4 regions of the Photorhabdus aballayi genome follow, and region 1 is predicted to be linked to each of the others. Evidence: predicted binding sites of a transcription regulator. Region 1 holds the regulator's gene; each other region holds the start of a gene.
The links. The regulator CRP, encoded in region 1, controls carbon source genes, mostly activating them, when cyclic AMP is high. The targets are predictions, from matches to a motif close to ATGTGANNNNNNTCACAT.

Region 1 (4,010 bases):
AAACTGTGGGTAATTTCAACTGATTTCCCCAACATCAATGAAACAGAGCAATATTTTTCCGCAGACAACATGACAGCACGTTCAACCGCTTTATCTGTTAAATCCTTACCCGTAACAATAAAATGCAGATTAATATGAGTAAACAAGCGTGGCGCCTCTTCACGACGTTGGGAAGTTAATTTTACTTCACAATCTCTTATGTCGTACCTGCCTTTCTGTAAAATAGAAACTACATCAATCGTACTGCAACCACCGGCTGCCATTAATACCATTTCCATTGGGCTCGGCGCTCTATCGCCAGCATTACCATCCATCATGATCTGATGACCAGAAGATGACTCCCCCAAAAGAGACAATCCTTCAACCCATTTTACCCGCGCTTGCATAAATACCTCTTAAGTCGTTCTTTGCATCCAAGCCTACTCTTTCAGTATTAAACTGGCAATCTAATGAGCAGTTTATTATGCTGAAACAATACAAGACAAGACAGAAGCCTTTTCCTGTGTTAAAAACAGAAGCGGGCCGGGTATATATAGGTTAAGCTCAATACGTAAGGTTCAAATTTCAGATAACCTATATAAAACCCTTATCTGTCGGTTTTTCAACAAACTAATATGTTAAGCTAGTGTCTTTATAAGCCAGCCTGACGAGAAACTTTTAGATTCTCGTGTTATTTAGGCAGCGATAACAACAGAGGATGAAGCGAATGGTTCTCGGCAAGCCACAAACAGACCCGACTCTTGAATGGTTTTTGTCACACTGCCATATTCATAAATATCCATCTAAAAGTACGCTTATTCATCAAGGCGAAAAAGCAGAGACGCTTTACTACATCGTAAAAGGCTCTGTTGCGGTTTTGATTAAAGATGAAGAAGGCAAAGAGATGATCCTCTCCTATTTAAATCAGGGGGATTTCATTGGTGAACTTGGATTATTTGAAGAGGGGCAAGAGCGTACAGCCTGGGTACGGGCCAAAAGCGCCTGTGAAGTGGCTGAAATCTCCTATAAAAAATTCCGCCAACTGATTCAGGTAAACCCGGATATTTTAATGCGTTTATCTGCCCAAATGGCAAACCGTTTGCAAACAACTTCTGAGAAAGTCGGTAATCTGGCTTTCCTGGATGTTACTGGCCGGATTGCCCAAACTTTATTGAATCTGGCGAAACAACCAGATGCAATGACCCACCCGGACGGAATGCAAATCAAAATCACGCGTCAGGAAATTGGTCAGATTGTTGGCTGTTCCCGCGAAACAGTTGGTCGTATTCTGAAAATGCTAGAAGATCAAAACTTGATCTCCGCACACGGTAAAACTATCGTTGTTTACGGTACACGTTAACGCTTGATTAATCAGCGCATAATCCTGCGCTGATTTCTCTTGTGCTTAATTACACCAACTGACTAATTGTCTGCTCCAACCGTTCCATGCCCTGAGCAAGCTCTTCTTCACTGATAATCAACGAAGGCGTGAAACGCAGTACATCACCACCCGCACTCAACAACATTAAGCCATTTGCAGCCGCCAGTTGCAGAATATCTTTAGCTTTTCCCTGATACGGCGCTTTGAGTTCCGCACCAATCAGCAGACCCTTTCCACGAATTTCACCAAATATCGAATATTTCTGATTGATATCATTCAGAAAATTCACTATTAAACTATGGCGTTTTTCAACGCCTTCCAGAACCTCTGGCGTATTAATAATATCAAAAGCAACATTTGCAACTGCACAAGCCAACGGATTACCGCCATAAGTTGTACCGTGAGTTCCCGGCATCATCGCAGACGCAATATTCTCTGTCGTCAGCATAGCGCTGATAGGGAAGCCATTTCCCAATGCTTTTGCTGTGGTAATGATGTCCGGCGTAACATCATAATGCATATAAGAAAATAGCTTACCGGTACGCCCCATCCCACTTTGCACTTCATCAAACACCAACAACACCTGATGCTTATCGCAAAGCTCACGCAACCCATGAATAAATGCCGGTGCTGCCGGTGTGACTCCCCCTTCTCCTTGAACCGGCTCCAATACAACAGCACAAGTATGGTCATCTATGACGGCCTTCACTGCATCTAAATCATTAAAAGGCACATGAATAATATCCGCGGGTTTTGGCCCAAAACCATCAGCATATTTTGGCTGACCACCCACGGAGACAGTAAATAAGGTGCGACCATGAAAACCCTGATGAAATGCGATAATTTTGGTTTTATAGGGACTGTGACGCGTAATGGCATAGTGACGAGCCAGCTTAAATGCCGCTTCATTCGCTTCCGCTCCTGAATTGGCAAAAAATACCCGCTCAGCAAAAGTCGCATCAATCAGTTTCTGCGCCAGAATCAAAGCAGGTTCATTGGTGAAAATATTACTGATATGCCAAAGTTTCTCCCCTTGCTGCTGCAAAACATCCACTAACGCAGGGTGACAATGGCCCAAAGCTATAACAGCAATTCCCCCTGCCAAGTCAATATACTCTTTCCATTGCTGATCCCATACGCGACTACCTTGCCCTCTCACCGGTATAAACTGCGCTGGTGAATAAATTGGCAACATAACTTGATCGTATGTGCTTCTATCTACTACGGTATGTCCCTTCATTTTCCCACCCGTTTTTTATATATACGCCATTCAGAAGTGAAATTATACTCACTGAATATGCATAAAAAATCAAAGATGGGCAAATGAAAAAGATGGATAAATGAAGAAATTATCGGTGTCTGGTTAATATCTCAGAAAGTTGCTCAGTAACTGGTGACCTTGTTCACTGAGAATACTTTCAGGATGGAACTGCACCCCTTCCAGCGGTAAAGTGCGATGACGAATGCCCATAATTTCATCGACGTTGCCATTATGCTGGCTCCATGCGGTGACTTCAAATGAGGCAGGTAATGTCTCTGCGGCAATCACCAACGAATGGTAACGAGTCGCAGTTAATGGCCGGTTAAGCCCTTTGAACACACCTTGCTGATTGTGGTGAATAGCAGAAGTTTTTCCATGCATCACTTCCCTGGCTTTTACCACGCTAGCGCCAAACGCCTGCCCAATTGCCTGATGTCCAAGGCAAACACCAAGAATCGGCAATTTATCCGAAAAATGAGAAATCGCAGCCAGAGAAATTCCTGCTTCATTTGGGGTACAAGGGCCTGGGGAAATCACCAAATGAGTAGGCATCAATCTCTCAATATCTTCAAGTTGCAATTCATCATTGCGCTTAACTAAAACATCTGTACCCAATTCACAAAAATATTGATATAAGTTATATGTAAAAGAATCATAGTTATCTATTATTAGTAACATAGGAGTCTATCCTACTCATTTTTATCGCTGTATTTGTTGCCCTGCCACTCCTGCAATTTGTTTATCCTGCACAACTGGCTCCAGGTAAAACGGCCTCGCGACAACGGGGCGGCTATCATAGCACATCAATATTTGTAGCATAGTACAACAAAATCAATGGCTGCTTTTTCCTCAATCAACTTACTCTCATACCCGACAAAACATATGCTCTATTCCGATATTCAATAAGTAAAGGTAATTGTTATGAAGACAAAACTGATTATAGCATCTCTTTTTTTACTATCCTTCCCCACGCTGGCTGTTACTAAAACTGCCAACATTTTCTTCCCGGAAAAAGGGGTGGTTTGTGATAAAAAAGGAAAATATTGCTCTGATCAACAAGGGCTATCGCTAAAATTAACCGAAAGGTATTTAGGGAAAAAAGCGGTAAGACACCTGAAAAAAGAGTTTGGTGATGGAAAAAATATTGACTTTTCATCTTACACTTTAAGTAATGGGGTACACTGTGAGAGTAAAGAGAAAAAATGTTACAAAGACAGATATTATCCAAGAACCGAAGTAAATAAAGAATTTACTCAAAAGATGTATGAATAACGGCAAAACTGGCCTTCATTTAATGCAGGCCAGTTTATTAATCTGATGAGAGTTAACCGGAAGACCAGAAACTGCCACAGCCAAAGTAATAGGAAAAAATCAGGGAATAATCTCCGC
Region 2 (4,010 bases), on a different contig from region 1:
TGTAATTCATATCAACCTTGAGCTAATATCGAATGATTAATTTCGTCTGGACATTTCTCCTAAGCTGACTTAATGTCTGTGCCTCTGATTTTGATAGGTTTGGCATCTTAGTTATTGTTGTGGTTTGGTTCTTGCTGATTGTTGTGGTGCATTGCCTCTCGATCATTTGGTAATAAATCCTTCTGGTTAACAAAACCATGTCTTATATTTCCGCTCTAAAGGATGAGATTTTACGGTATATTGAATAAATTGGGGTTACAGTTTCACAACCAGACTAAGTTTAAAAAAATGTATCCTTACAGTGTATAAATATGTCATAACACTTCGTTTATTATCCTAACTTTACTAATTCTATATTGCATTGAAATATGAAGAAAAAACGTCCTATTTTGCAAGATGTTGCTGATCGTGTTGGTGTCACTAAAATGACGGTAAGTCGTTTCTTGCGTAATCCTGAGCAAGTTTCTGAGCAATTGCGAAAGAAAATAGCGGATGCTTTAGATGAGTTGGGTTATATTCCAAATAAAGTGCCGGATATTCTTTCAAATTCCACTAGTCATGCTATTGGTATTTTATTGCCTTCTTTAACTAACCAGGTTTTTGCGGAAGTTATCCGTGGTATCGAATATGTGACGGATAATCATGGTTATCAAACTATGTTAGCTCACTATGGCTATCGCTCAGAAAAGGAAGAAGAGCGTTTGATTTCTTTACTTTCCTATAATATTGATGGTTTGATTCTTTCAGAACGAACTCATACTCCACGAACTTTGAAGATGTTGGAAACGGCTGGTATCCCTGTTGTTGAGCTGATGGATTGTATTTCTCCTTGTTTTGATACGGCAGTCGGCATTGACAACTTTGAAGCAGCTCGGCAGATGACAATGGCAATGATTGAACGTGGTTGCCAGCGGGTGATTTATCTTGGCGCAAGGCAAGATGAAAGGACAATTATTCGTCTGGAGGGTTATGAGGCTGCAATGAAAAGTGCGGGGTTACCGCTGGGTAAGGTAATGACGCCAGACAGCTCTTCTTACACATTGGGAGGGCAGTTACTGAATGAAGCTCGGGCAAAATATCCTGATGTTGATGGTCTATTCTGTACTAACGATGACTTGGCTATCGGAGCAATTTTTGAGTGCCAACGTCAAGGGATAGCTGTACCACATGATATTGCAATAGCTGGCTTTCATGGCCATGATGTTGGTCAGGCGATGACACCAAAACTTGCCAGTGTATTGACGTCTCGTGACTTAATGGGGCGGAGGGCTGCTGAATTATTAATGGCTCGGCTGAGGGGCGAACATTTACCGCAAAAAATGATTGATATCGGTTTTCAGTTATCTTTGGGAGAGAGTATCTAATCGGTCTGCTGGATTTGCATTTTTTTGAGCTCATTTGTGATAAATGTCACATTTATATTTCCTGAATATTCCGTGTTGTTGCTAATTTCATCTCTACTTCTGATAATGTTACCGATAACAGTTACCGGTAACATTTTGTGGATAAAATATCTACGTTAAGGAGTTTATATGAGCGATACCCAGCATTCGAATCATGTTTTTGTGCTTATGGGGGTATCCGGTAGTGGTAAATCCGCTGTTGCCAGTGCTGCGGCCTATAAATTGGATTCTGCTTTTTTAGATGGTGATTTTTTACACCCAAGATCTAACATTAATAAGATGGCTAAAGGCTACGCACTGAATGATGAAGATCGTAAGCCTTGGTTGAAATCACTGAACCATGCAATTTTTGCTATGCAACGCACAAACCCGGTTTCCCTGATTGTTTGTTCTGCTTTAAAAAAGCATTACCGGGATATACTGCGTGATAATAATAAGAATCTATCATTTCTTTATATGAAAGGTGACTTTGATTTAATTGAAAGTCGATTGAAGGCACGTAAAGATCATTTTTTTAAACCTCAAATGTTGGTATCTCAGTTTGAGGCATTAGAAGAGCCGGGGAGTGATGAACAGGATGTTTATCTAGTTGACATTAGATCATCTCTTGATGAAGTGATAAATCACTCGATAAGAATAATTAATAGTGTCATTTCAGGGGAAAAATAATGAGTACTTTAACCTTAGTGCTGACTGCGGTGGGTTCTGTTCTCTTACTATTGTTTCTGGTGATGAAAGTCAGAATACACGCTTTTGTTGCGTTAATACTGGTTTCTATGGGAGCGGGTGTTTTTTCTGGTATGCCACTGGATAAAATTGCTGAAACAATGCAAGAAGGAATGGGAGGAACGTTAGGTTTTCTGGCTATTGTTGTCGCACTGGGGGCGATGTTTGGTAAAGTTTTGCATGAAACAGGCGCACTGGATCAGATTGCGGTTAAATTACTAAATAGTTTTGGTGAAAAGAATGCTCATTATTCATTGGGGATCGCTGGCTTGGTTTGTGCTTTGCCGTTGTTCTTTGATGTAGCGATTGTTTTATTGATTGGCGTGGCGTTTGCAGTAGCGCGTCGTACTGGCGGTAATGTAGTGAAGCTAGTTATTCCTCTATTTGCTGGTGTTGCCGCCGCCGCAGCGTTTTTGTTACCTGGTCCAGCACCGATGCTGTTGGCTTCACAGATGAATGCTGACTTTGGCTGGATGATTTTGATCGGTATCAGTGCAGCGATTCCTGGGATGTTACTGGCAGGGCCAATCTTCGGTAGTTTTATCAGTAAGTATGTTACTTTGGATTTACCCACCGATATAAATGAGCCAAGTCTTGGTCAAGGTAAGATGCCATCTTTTGGTTTGAGTTTGTCACTGGTTCTATTCCCTTTGGTTTTGGTTGGATTAAAGGCTATTGGTGAGAATTTTGTTGAACAGGGTTCTGAGTTGTATCAGTGGCTTGAATTTATCGGTCATCCATTTTCTGCGATTTTGGTTGCTTGTTTGATTGCTATTTATGGTTTGGCGATTCGCCGTGGGATGAGTAAAGAAAAGGTGATGGATATTTGTTCTTCGGCTATTCAACCGGCTGGCATTATTTTATTGGTGACGGGGGCTGGCGGTGTATTCAAACAAGTATTGGTGGATTCTGGTGTTGGTCCCGCTTTAGGGAACGCATTGATTGGGGCGGGGTTGCCTATTGCATTAGCGTGTTTCATCCTGGCTGGTACAGTACGTATTATTCAAGGTTCTGCAACCGTTGCTTGTTTGACAACTGTTGGTTTGATTTTGCCAGTTGTTGATCTTTTGGGATATTCTGGCGCCCAGCTTGCGGCCCTTTCAATCTGTATTGCAGGTGGTTCTTTGGTATTGAGCCATGTTAATGACTCAGGCTTTTGGTTATTTGGTAAATTTACTGGTGCAACAGAATCTCAGACGCTGAAAACTTGGTCGATTATGGAAACTATTCTTGGAACAACAGGCGCGGCTGTTGGAATGGTTTTCTTTGCCATGTTGTAATTTATATAAATTCAGGGATTGTATTAGATTGATACCGCCTTCTTTAGAAGGCGGCTATCTGGAAATATTGGTGATATTAAAATAGTGTTCTTGCTAACGGGTGACGGTGGCACCAGCGATCTTTATAAGCAAAAGTAGGCTTGCCAATAGAATAGCGCATCGTTTTTTGATGCTGCTGGCAGAGCGCTGAAGCATTTTGAATATTTAACCACATAACAATGCTTCCAAGGCTGAGGTTAGCGTATCCAGGATCGTATCCACCATTTACTGCATCGAATGAAATCCATTGAGGGCTGTCTGATTTTATAACTAAATCGTAGGCTGCTGGGGTTCCATTGATAGTTAATACACATCCGTACAGATGCTGTTTGAGTTCGATGTATAATTCGATTAATTTTCCTTTTTCTGCTTCACTGTGTTTTTCCCCCCACCGTTTTTCATACAGTATGGTGTAAATATCAACAAATTCCTGGCAGGTGAAATCATCAATTTGATGTATTTCTCCGCCTGCGCGTTTAAATCTATTAATTTCATTACTCCGATTTCTTCTTGTTTTATAAGAGAAATCTTCTTTAGCAAGGCATATTGTTCGCTTGTTTAA
Region 3 (4,010 bases), on a different contig from region 1:
GGGCTTGTGGGCGGTCATATTGGCTAAATGCAGTCTGTTTGGTTGGGTTATCGTTAGCGTTATAGCGAATAACATTACAAATTAGCAGTGCGTTAGCTAAACCATGCGGGATATGGAACTCAGAACCTAGTTTATGTGCCATTGAGTGGCATACGCCCAAGAAAGCGTTAGCAAATGCAATCCCTGCGATAGTCGCTGCATTATGAACCCGTTCACGGGCAACTGGATTAGTGGCGCCTTCGTGATAGCTGGCAGGAAGGAACTCTTTTAGTAGTTTTAACGCTTGTAGTGCTTGTCCGTCAGAGTATTCGTTTGCTAAGACCGATACGTAAGCTTCCAGAGCGTGGGTGATGGCGTCCAGTCCACCAAAAGCACAGAGTGATTTCGGCATATCCATGACTAGATTGGCATCAACGATAGCTATATTAGGCGTCAATTCATAATCAGCCAGTGGATATTTCTGACCGGTTGCATCATCAGTGACAACCGCAAATGGTGTTACTTCAGAACCTGTACCGGACGTTGTGGTAATGGCTACCATTTTCGCTTTAACCCCCATTTTGGGGAATCTATAGATGCGTTTACGGATATCCATAAATCGTAGAGCCAGTTCTTCGAAATGCGTTTCTGGGTGTTCATACATCACCCACATAATTTTGGCTGCATCCATTGGGGAACCTCCCCCTAGGGCAATAATGATGTCCGGTTTGAATGAGTGCATTTGTTCCGCACCTTTACGAACTGTGCTTAGGGTAGGATCTGCTTCAACTTCAAAGAAAACTTCCGTTTCTATCCCGTGAGATTTCAGCACATCAGTGACTTGATCAGTATAACCATGATTGAATAAGAAACGGTCTGTTACGATAAAGGCGCGTTTTGCACCGTCAGTGGCGACTTCTTCTAATGCCACAGGCAGGGAACCGCGACGGAAGTAAATTGATTTCGGAAGTTTATGCCACAGCATATTTTCTGCTCTTTTTGCTACGGTTTTGGTATTGATGAGGTGTTTGGGCCCCACATTTTCAGAGATGGAATTTCCTCCCCAAGAACCGCAACCTAGTGTCAGAGATGGAGCAAGTTTGAAGTTGTAGAGATCACCGATACCTCCCTGAGAAGCAGGTGTATTTACTAAAATACGCGCTGTTTTCATTTTATCGCCGAAATATTTGATTCGGGCCGCCTGATTGTCCTGATCGGTATACAAGCAGGCAGTGTGACCAATTCCACCCATTTCAACCAATTTTTCTGCCTTTTCTACAGCATCTTCAAAACTATTACTGCGGTACATAGCGAGCAATGGAGACAGTTTTTCATGAGCAAAAGGCTCTGCTTCGTCAATCAAACTCACTTCTCCAATTAAGATTTTGGTCCTTTCAGGAACATTAATTCCTGCCATTTCGGCAATTTTTGTTGCAGGTTGACCCACAATCTCTGCATTTAGAGAACCGTTTTTTAGAATGATATCTTGAACAGCTTTCAGTTCCTCGCCTTGTAACAGATAACCGCCATGTGTAAAAAACCGTTTACGGACCTGTTCATAAACAGTATCCACCACGATAACGGATTGTTCTGAAGCACAGATGACGCCATTGTCAAAGGTTTTGGACATCAGAATAGACGCAATAGCACGTTTAATATCAGCCGATTCATCAATAACAACTGGGGTGTTACCAGCACCGACGCCGATTGCCGGCTTACCCGAGCTGTAAGCCGCTTTTACCATACCTGGCCCGCCGGTCGCTAGGATGAGATTGATGTCCTGGTGGTGCATCAATGCATTGGAAAGTTCAACGGAAGGTTCATCAATCCAGCCAATAATATCTTTTGGCGCACCAGCCGCAACCGCAGCGGATAGAACCAATTCTGCTGCTTTGGTTGTTGCTTTTTTGGCGCGTGGGTGGGGGGAGAGAATAATGCCATTACGGGTTTTTAGGCTGATGAGGGCCTTAAAAATAGCGGTAGATGTTGGGTTAGTGGTTGGCACGATGCCGCAAATTAAGCCAATAGGCTCAGCGATAGTGATGGTGCCGAATGTTTTGTTTTCAGACAGAATGCCGCAGGTTTTATCATCTTTATAAGCGTTATAGATATATTCGGAGGCAAAGTGGTTTTTGATTACTTTGTCTTCGACAATTCCCATACCGGATTCTGCTACGGCTAATTTTGCTAAAGGAATGCGTGCATCTGCTGCTGCGAGGGCCGCAGCGCGGAAGATTTTGTCAACTTGCTCCTGAGAAAAGTTAGCAAATTCACGTTGTGCTTTTTTTACCCTGGCAACCAGTTCGTCTAGTTCAGTAACATGAGTTACAGTCATAAAGAAGTACTCCTGGAAAATATTAAAAATCTTTTAATATCAATGAATAAGTATTTTTTAGACTATTTAGCCTGGTGATTTTTTGGTAGCTACAGGTTACCATTTGGTATTAAATATATATTGATCTTAATCACATAAATTCCAAGCTGACTCCTTTCAGCTTGGGTCGGTGATAATTATTGTTGGTTGGGTGTAAATAGGGTTGAAAGGTTGAATTTTTCATCTAATGAAAATATTGAGTTAACAACTTGTTATATAAGATATTTTAAATTGGAAAATGCGTTGTGATCGATGGAAAATGGAGCTTTACCAGTATAAAGTGAAGAAAAAATTAAGTTTTATAGATTTTTTGGTGAGCGATCATGAGAATATTTTTAATAACACAGTGTAACTTTATAGAGGTTATTTGTGGGTGACTTACTGCTGGATCTTTCTGGTTACATTAAGTTTTTTGTTGGACTGTTTGCACTGGTCAATCCTGTTGGTATTTTGCCGGTTTTTATCAGTATGACTCACTATCAACCCCGGCCGGCTCGTAATAGAACCAATTTGGTTGCTAATACTTCTGTCGCCATCATTTTATGGATAGCTTTGCTGTTAGGTGACTCGATACTGCGTATGTTTGGCATTTCCATTGACTCTTTTCGTATTGCTGGTGGGATTTTGGTTGTGACCATCGCGATGTCGATGATTAACGGTAAGCTTGGAGAGGATAAACAGAATAAGCAGGAAAAGTCAGAAACTGCTGTTAGAGAAAGTGTTGGTGTTGTGCCGCTGGCATTGCCGTTAATGGCAGGCCCCGGCGCAATCAGTTCTTGTATTGTCTGGAGTTCTCGTTATCAAGGATGGCAGAATTTTATTGGGTTGGTGCTTACCAGCGCGTTGTTTGCTTTTTGCTGCTGGTTATTATTTCGATCTGCACCTTTAGTCGTCAAATATCTTGGGCAAACGGGCATTAATGTTATCACTCGGATTATGGGACTGCTATTGATGTCTTTAGGAATTGAACTGATTGTGACAGGGATCAAAGCGCTATTCCCAGGGTTGCTTTGATACAATTGGCGATAAACGGCGTCAATTTTCTTTCTATTGAAATTACAAATTATAATATTCTTATCATTTTTATTATAAAGCCTATATCATAGGCTTTTCGCACTTCTTTTACCGGTACTCTCTGAATTTTATACAAATAACCCAATATTTTTCTAAATTATTCTTTCCTGTGAGTTCAATGTGTAACTGGTTGCTTCCACCACTGTTTTGTGATGAATGTAGGTTTTTAATTTGCATTGATTGCAATTTGTTAAAATTATGTTTATTTTCATCTTTGGTCTAGCTTTGTTTGCTATTTTAGTTAAGTTTAAAATTAATAATTGTATATATATCAATTAGTTGTAATGGTTGTTGGCATATTTTATCAATTAATGTAATAGGTCGCACTAAGTTGTTTGTAAGGATGGCTTTTGCAATATAAGAGCGATATTTTAACAGTTGATATGATAAGTCCGCTTTAATATTTAATCCGTTACTTTGGGCTAAATAATGTGAAGATACCGGCCTTGATGTGATATGTGGAATGAACAAGTCCATCAAACTGGAGGTAAAAAATGAAGATCAAACAATTAAAATTATATAAGTTTATTTCCTGTATATTTTTATTATCAGCATTTCCTGTTACAGCCGTGTCTGCCGCTGA
Region 4 (4,010 bases), on a different contig from region 1:
TCAGCGGCGACAGACAAACCAGCAATGCCACAGGCCATAGTACGGTAAACATCACGGTCGTGCAGCGCCATCAGTGCAGCTTCATAGCTATATTTATCATGCATATAGTGAATGATGTTTAGTGCGGTAACATACTGTTTTGCCAGCCAATCCATAAAGTGGTCCATGCGGGCCAGCACCTTGTCGTAATCCAGCACTGCATCTTTCATGGGCTCTTCTTTCGGGCCAACCTGCATTTTCAGCTTTTCATCCACGCCACCGTTAATGGCGTACAGCATAGTTTTAGCCAGATTCGCGCGGGCGCCGAAGAATTGCATCTGTTTACCCACAATCATCGGGCTGACACAACAAGCAATAGCGTAGTCATCGTTGTTGAAGTCAGGGCGCATCAGATCATCGTTTTCATACTGTAAAGATGAGGTGTCGATGGAAACTTTCGCCGCGAATTTTTTGAAATTTATCGGCAGTTTTTCGGACCACAGGATGGTCATATTGGGTTCTGGTGATGGACCCATCGTGTATAGGGTATTCAGGAAACGGAAGCTGTTTTTAGTCACCAGTGTGCGGTTATCCAATCCCATACCCGCCAGAGACTCTGTTGCCCAGATTGGGTCACCGGAGAACAGTTCGTCATATTCAGGGGTACGCAGGAAACGAACCATGCGTAGTTTCATCACCAGATGGTCAATCAATTCTTGTGCTTCAACTTCTGTCAGCTTACTTGCTTTCAGATCACGTTCGATGTAGATATCCAGGAAACTGGATACGCGGCCGAAAGACATCGCGGCGCCATTTTGAGACTTAACCGCCGCCAGATAAGCGAAATAAGTCCACTGTATTGCTTCCTTAGCGTCAGTGGCGGGGCCAGAAATATCATAGCCGTATTTAGCCGCCATCTCTTTAATCTGGCCCAGAGCGCGGTGCTGTTCAGCGATCTCTTCACGCAATTGAATCGTCATTGCCAGATCTTCACCGTTTTCCAGTTTTTCTTGCAATGAATTGAACTGAGCTAATTTATCCTCACGCAAGAAATCGATGCCATATACCGCAACACGACGGTAATCACCAATAATGCGACCACGACCATAGGCATCAGGCAGACCTGTCAGAACACCGGATTTTCGACATTTCAGAATATCTGACGTGTAAACATCGAAAACTCCCTGATTATGCGTTTTGCGGTATTCGGTGAAAATCTGTTTCAATTTAGGATCGAGTTCACGGCCATAAACTTTACATGAACCTTCCACCATTTTGATACCGCCAAATGGGATCAGCGCGCGTTTCAGTGGAGCTTCCGTTTGCAGGCCAACAATAGTTTCCAGATCTTTTTCGATGTAACCTGCATCGTGAGAGGTGATAGTAGCAGCAACATCAGTATCAAAATCGACCGGTGCATGAGTGCGGTTTTCGATTTTGATACCTTCCATGACTTTTTCCCATAATATATTGGTTGCTTTTGTCGAACCTGACAGGAAAGATTCATCACCCTCATATGGCGTATAGTTTTTTTGGATGAAGTCACGAATATTGACTTCATTCTGCCAATCCCCCGGATTAAAATTTTGCCATGCTATAGAGAATTTTTTATTTAATTCAGCCATGATACTTCTACCTTTATAATAATCGAACTTTTAAGAAACTAAATAAGGGAGCGAATTAATATTTTTGCTCACTACGCAGATAAATTGACCAGTAAGTTAAACCCACCAAAACAGCGCCGCCGATAATGTTACCAATAGTGACTGGAATTAAATTGCCAGTAATAAAGTGTGAAATGGTGAGTTGAGAAAATTGCTCAGGCGTCGCACCCACGTTAATCCAGAATTCAGTTGGTGCGAAGTGCTTAATAATAATGCCAAGCGGGATTAAAAACATATTCGCAATACTGTGCTCAAAGCCGCTAGCAACAAACATACTTACTGGCAAAATCATGGCAAATACTTTATCCATTAAACTACGTCCGGCATAACTCATCCAAACAGCGAGACAAACCATTAAATTGGCGAGAATGCCTAAAAATAGCGCTTCAATAAAAGAGTGGTGCATTTTATGGTTTGCTGTTTGCAGAACATTCAAGCCCCATAGCCCATCGGCAACACGGTATTGACCGGCAAACCAGATAATGGCGACGAAAAATAGCGCGCCGATTAAATTACCGAAATAAACGTTAATCCAGTTTTTAATCATCTGATACCAAGTTATACGTCCGGTGGCTTTGGAAATAATCGTTAGCACAGTGGAAGTAAATAAATCTGCGCCACACACGACAACTAACATTAATCCAAGAGAGAAACAGATTCCGCCAACTAATTTAGCCAACCCATAAGAAATAGATGCGGTTCCTGTCGTCGCGGTAATATAAAAGACAAATGCAATGGAAATAAAAACCCCGGCAGTTATTGCTGACAGATAGGTAATGGCAACAGGTTTAGTGGTCTTATAAACGCCGATATCATCGGCGACTTGTGTCATTACCGCAGGTGGTAATAGGTTAAAGGGGGTGTCAGCTTTCATACCAACATTCTCTTTATCATTAATAAGTTACGGTGCGTAACGATAGTAACAAAGGCTTAAAGAGGAGAATTTGATATAGATCATAATCCTCTGAAAATAGACGCTGTTTTAGCGAATGAAAATGGTGGAAATTACAATTAATTTATTGATTTTAATGAAATAAAAATTTTTTAAAAATTATAATATTTTTTTATTTAATCCATTGGTAGGAAGTTTGATAAGTAAAATTACAGGCTAAATTGTTGTTTATTTGTTGTCGAAAATAAATTTAATTTAACCTGAATTTTACTTTTAATTATTGCATCGTCTTTTCTAAAATTTTATTTTGCGTTCCAGAAATCGCATTTTGCTTTTTGCAGCTTTTCATAAGCGGCTAATAAAGCCTGATGAGCGGGCAGTGATTTTAAATCTGCATCGACTGACCACAGGCCATAAAAACAGTGTTCACCAGAAATAGCGGCTGATGCTGCTTCAACAGCATTTTGCCCATACATTTTTACGAATGCTTGATAATATTGTGCAGGCTCTTTATCCTCTTCCAGAGCAAGTAAAAGCAGTGTTTGCAAACAGCGATAATAATTAGCGCGTTCGGTAGTAAAGACTGACGCATTAAAATCTTGGGTCCATTCTACCCAAATTAAAGCTTGCTCCAAATCACCGCCAGCCAATGCCAACATGGATTTCAATTCACCAATCCGTAAATTGCTCCAACCATTGTCTTTACCTACAGCGATGCCAAGCAATTCACGGACACGGGTAAAATCATCTAAACCTTCTTCATCTAATTGCTCAATCAGTGCCAGATATTCTTCGGCTTGCCATTGGCTATCCGGTAACGCTAATAAAGTTTCCCGCAGATGGGTTCCCATCGTGTTATTAGCAAGATGTAAATCTTCCACAGGATAAATATCAGACATCCCCGGAACCAGAATACGGCAGGCATAAACACCGAGGTGTTCATAGTCAGCAATATAAACTTCGGCATCCAATTGTTTGAAAATAGCCATCAAAGTGCTGAATTCTTCTTCGGTCGTACCGCTGAAATTCCAGTCAGCGAACGCATAATCAGCATCTTGTTTAAACAAATCCCAACTGATTAAACCGCTTGAATCAATAAAGTGAGTTTCCAGATTGGTATGTTCTGCTACTTCTTCATTATCGAAAGTCGGTGCATTAAACACATCCAGATCTTTCAAACTGCGGCCCTGTAATAACTCGGTCACAGTTCGTTCCAACGCTACGCCAAATTCAGGATGCGCACCAAAAGAGGCGAAACAAGTCCCATTATTAGGATTAAACAGCACCACGCAAATAACCGGGAACTGCCCACCGAGGGAGGCGTCATAACAATAGAGTGGGAAACCTTCATCCTGTAATTTGCTGACTGCGGCAACAACATCAGGATAACGATTCATCACTTCTTGGGGAATTTCTGGCAGGCTGATACCTTCGGCGATAATACGATTCTTCACATAACGTTCAAAAACTTCGGA

Region 2: the regulator CRP is predicted to act here: its motif matches at 1,399-1,416, upstream of gntK (gluconokinase).
Region 3: the regulator CRP is predicted to act here: its motif matches at 2,433-2,450, upstream of adhE (bifunctional acetaldehyde-CoA/alcohol dehydrogenase).
Region 4: the regulator CRP is predicted to act here: its motif matches at 2,586-2,603, upstream of focA (formate transporter FocA).

What each region holds. Positions count from the first base shown of each region.
Region 1 is NZ_JAPFCD010000050.1:13,130-17,139, forward strand. Features, by position in the region: gene OO184_RS19490 (OsmC family protein) at 1-386, opposite strand, end outside; gene crp (cAMP-activated global transcriptional regulator CRP) at 707-1,339, shown strand; gene argD (bifunctional acetylornithine/succinyldiaminopimelate transaminase) at 1,389-2,600, opposite strand; gene OO184_RS19505 (aminodeoxychorismate synthase component II) at 2,724-3,299, opposite strand; gene OO184_RS19510 (YcgJ family protein) at 3,543-3,893, shown strand; gene ppiA (peptidylprolyl isomerase A) at 3,993-4,010, opposite strand, start outside.
Region 2 is NZ_JAPFCD010000040.1:41,275-45,284, reverse strand. Features, by position in the region: gene gntR (gluconate operon transcriptional repressor GntR) at 369-1,364, shown strand; gene gntK (gluconokinase) at 1,533-2,072, shown strand; gene gntU (gluconate transporter) at 2,072-3,409, shown strand; gene OO184_RS17655 (GNAT family N-acetyltransferase) at 3,486-4,010, opposite strand, start outside.
Region 3 is NZ_JAPFCD010000001.1:244,412-248,421, forward strand. Features, by position in the region: gene adhE (bifunctional acetaldehyde-CoA/alcohol dehydrogenase) at 1-2,314, opposite strand, end outside; gene OO184_RS00935 (YchE family NAAT transporter) at 2,723-3,367, shown strand; gene OO184_RS00940 (ABC transporter substrate-binding protein) at 3,922-4,010, shown strand, end outside.
Region 4 is NZ_JAPFCD010000029.1:3,499-7,508, forward strand. Features, by position in the region: gene pflB (formate C-acetyltransferase) at 1-1,604, opposite strand, end outside; gene focA (formate transporter FocA) at 1,660-2,517, opposite strand; gene ycaO (30S ribosomal protein S12 methylthiotransferase accessory factor YcaO) at 2,838-4,010, opposite strand, start outside.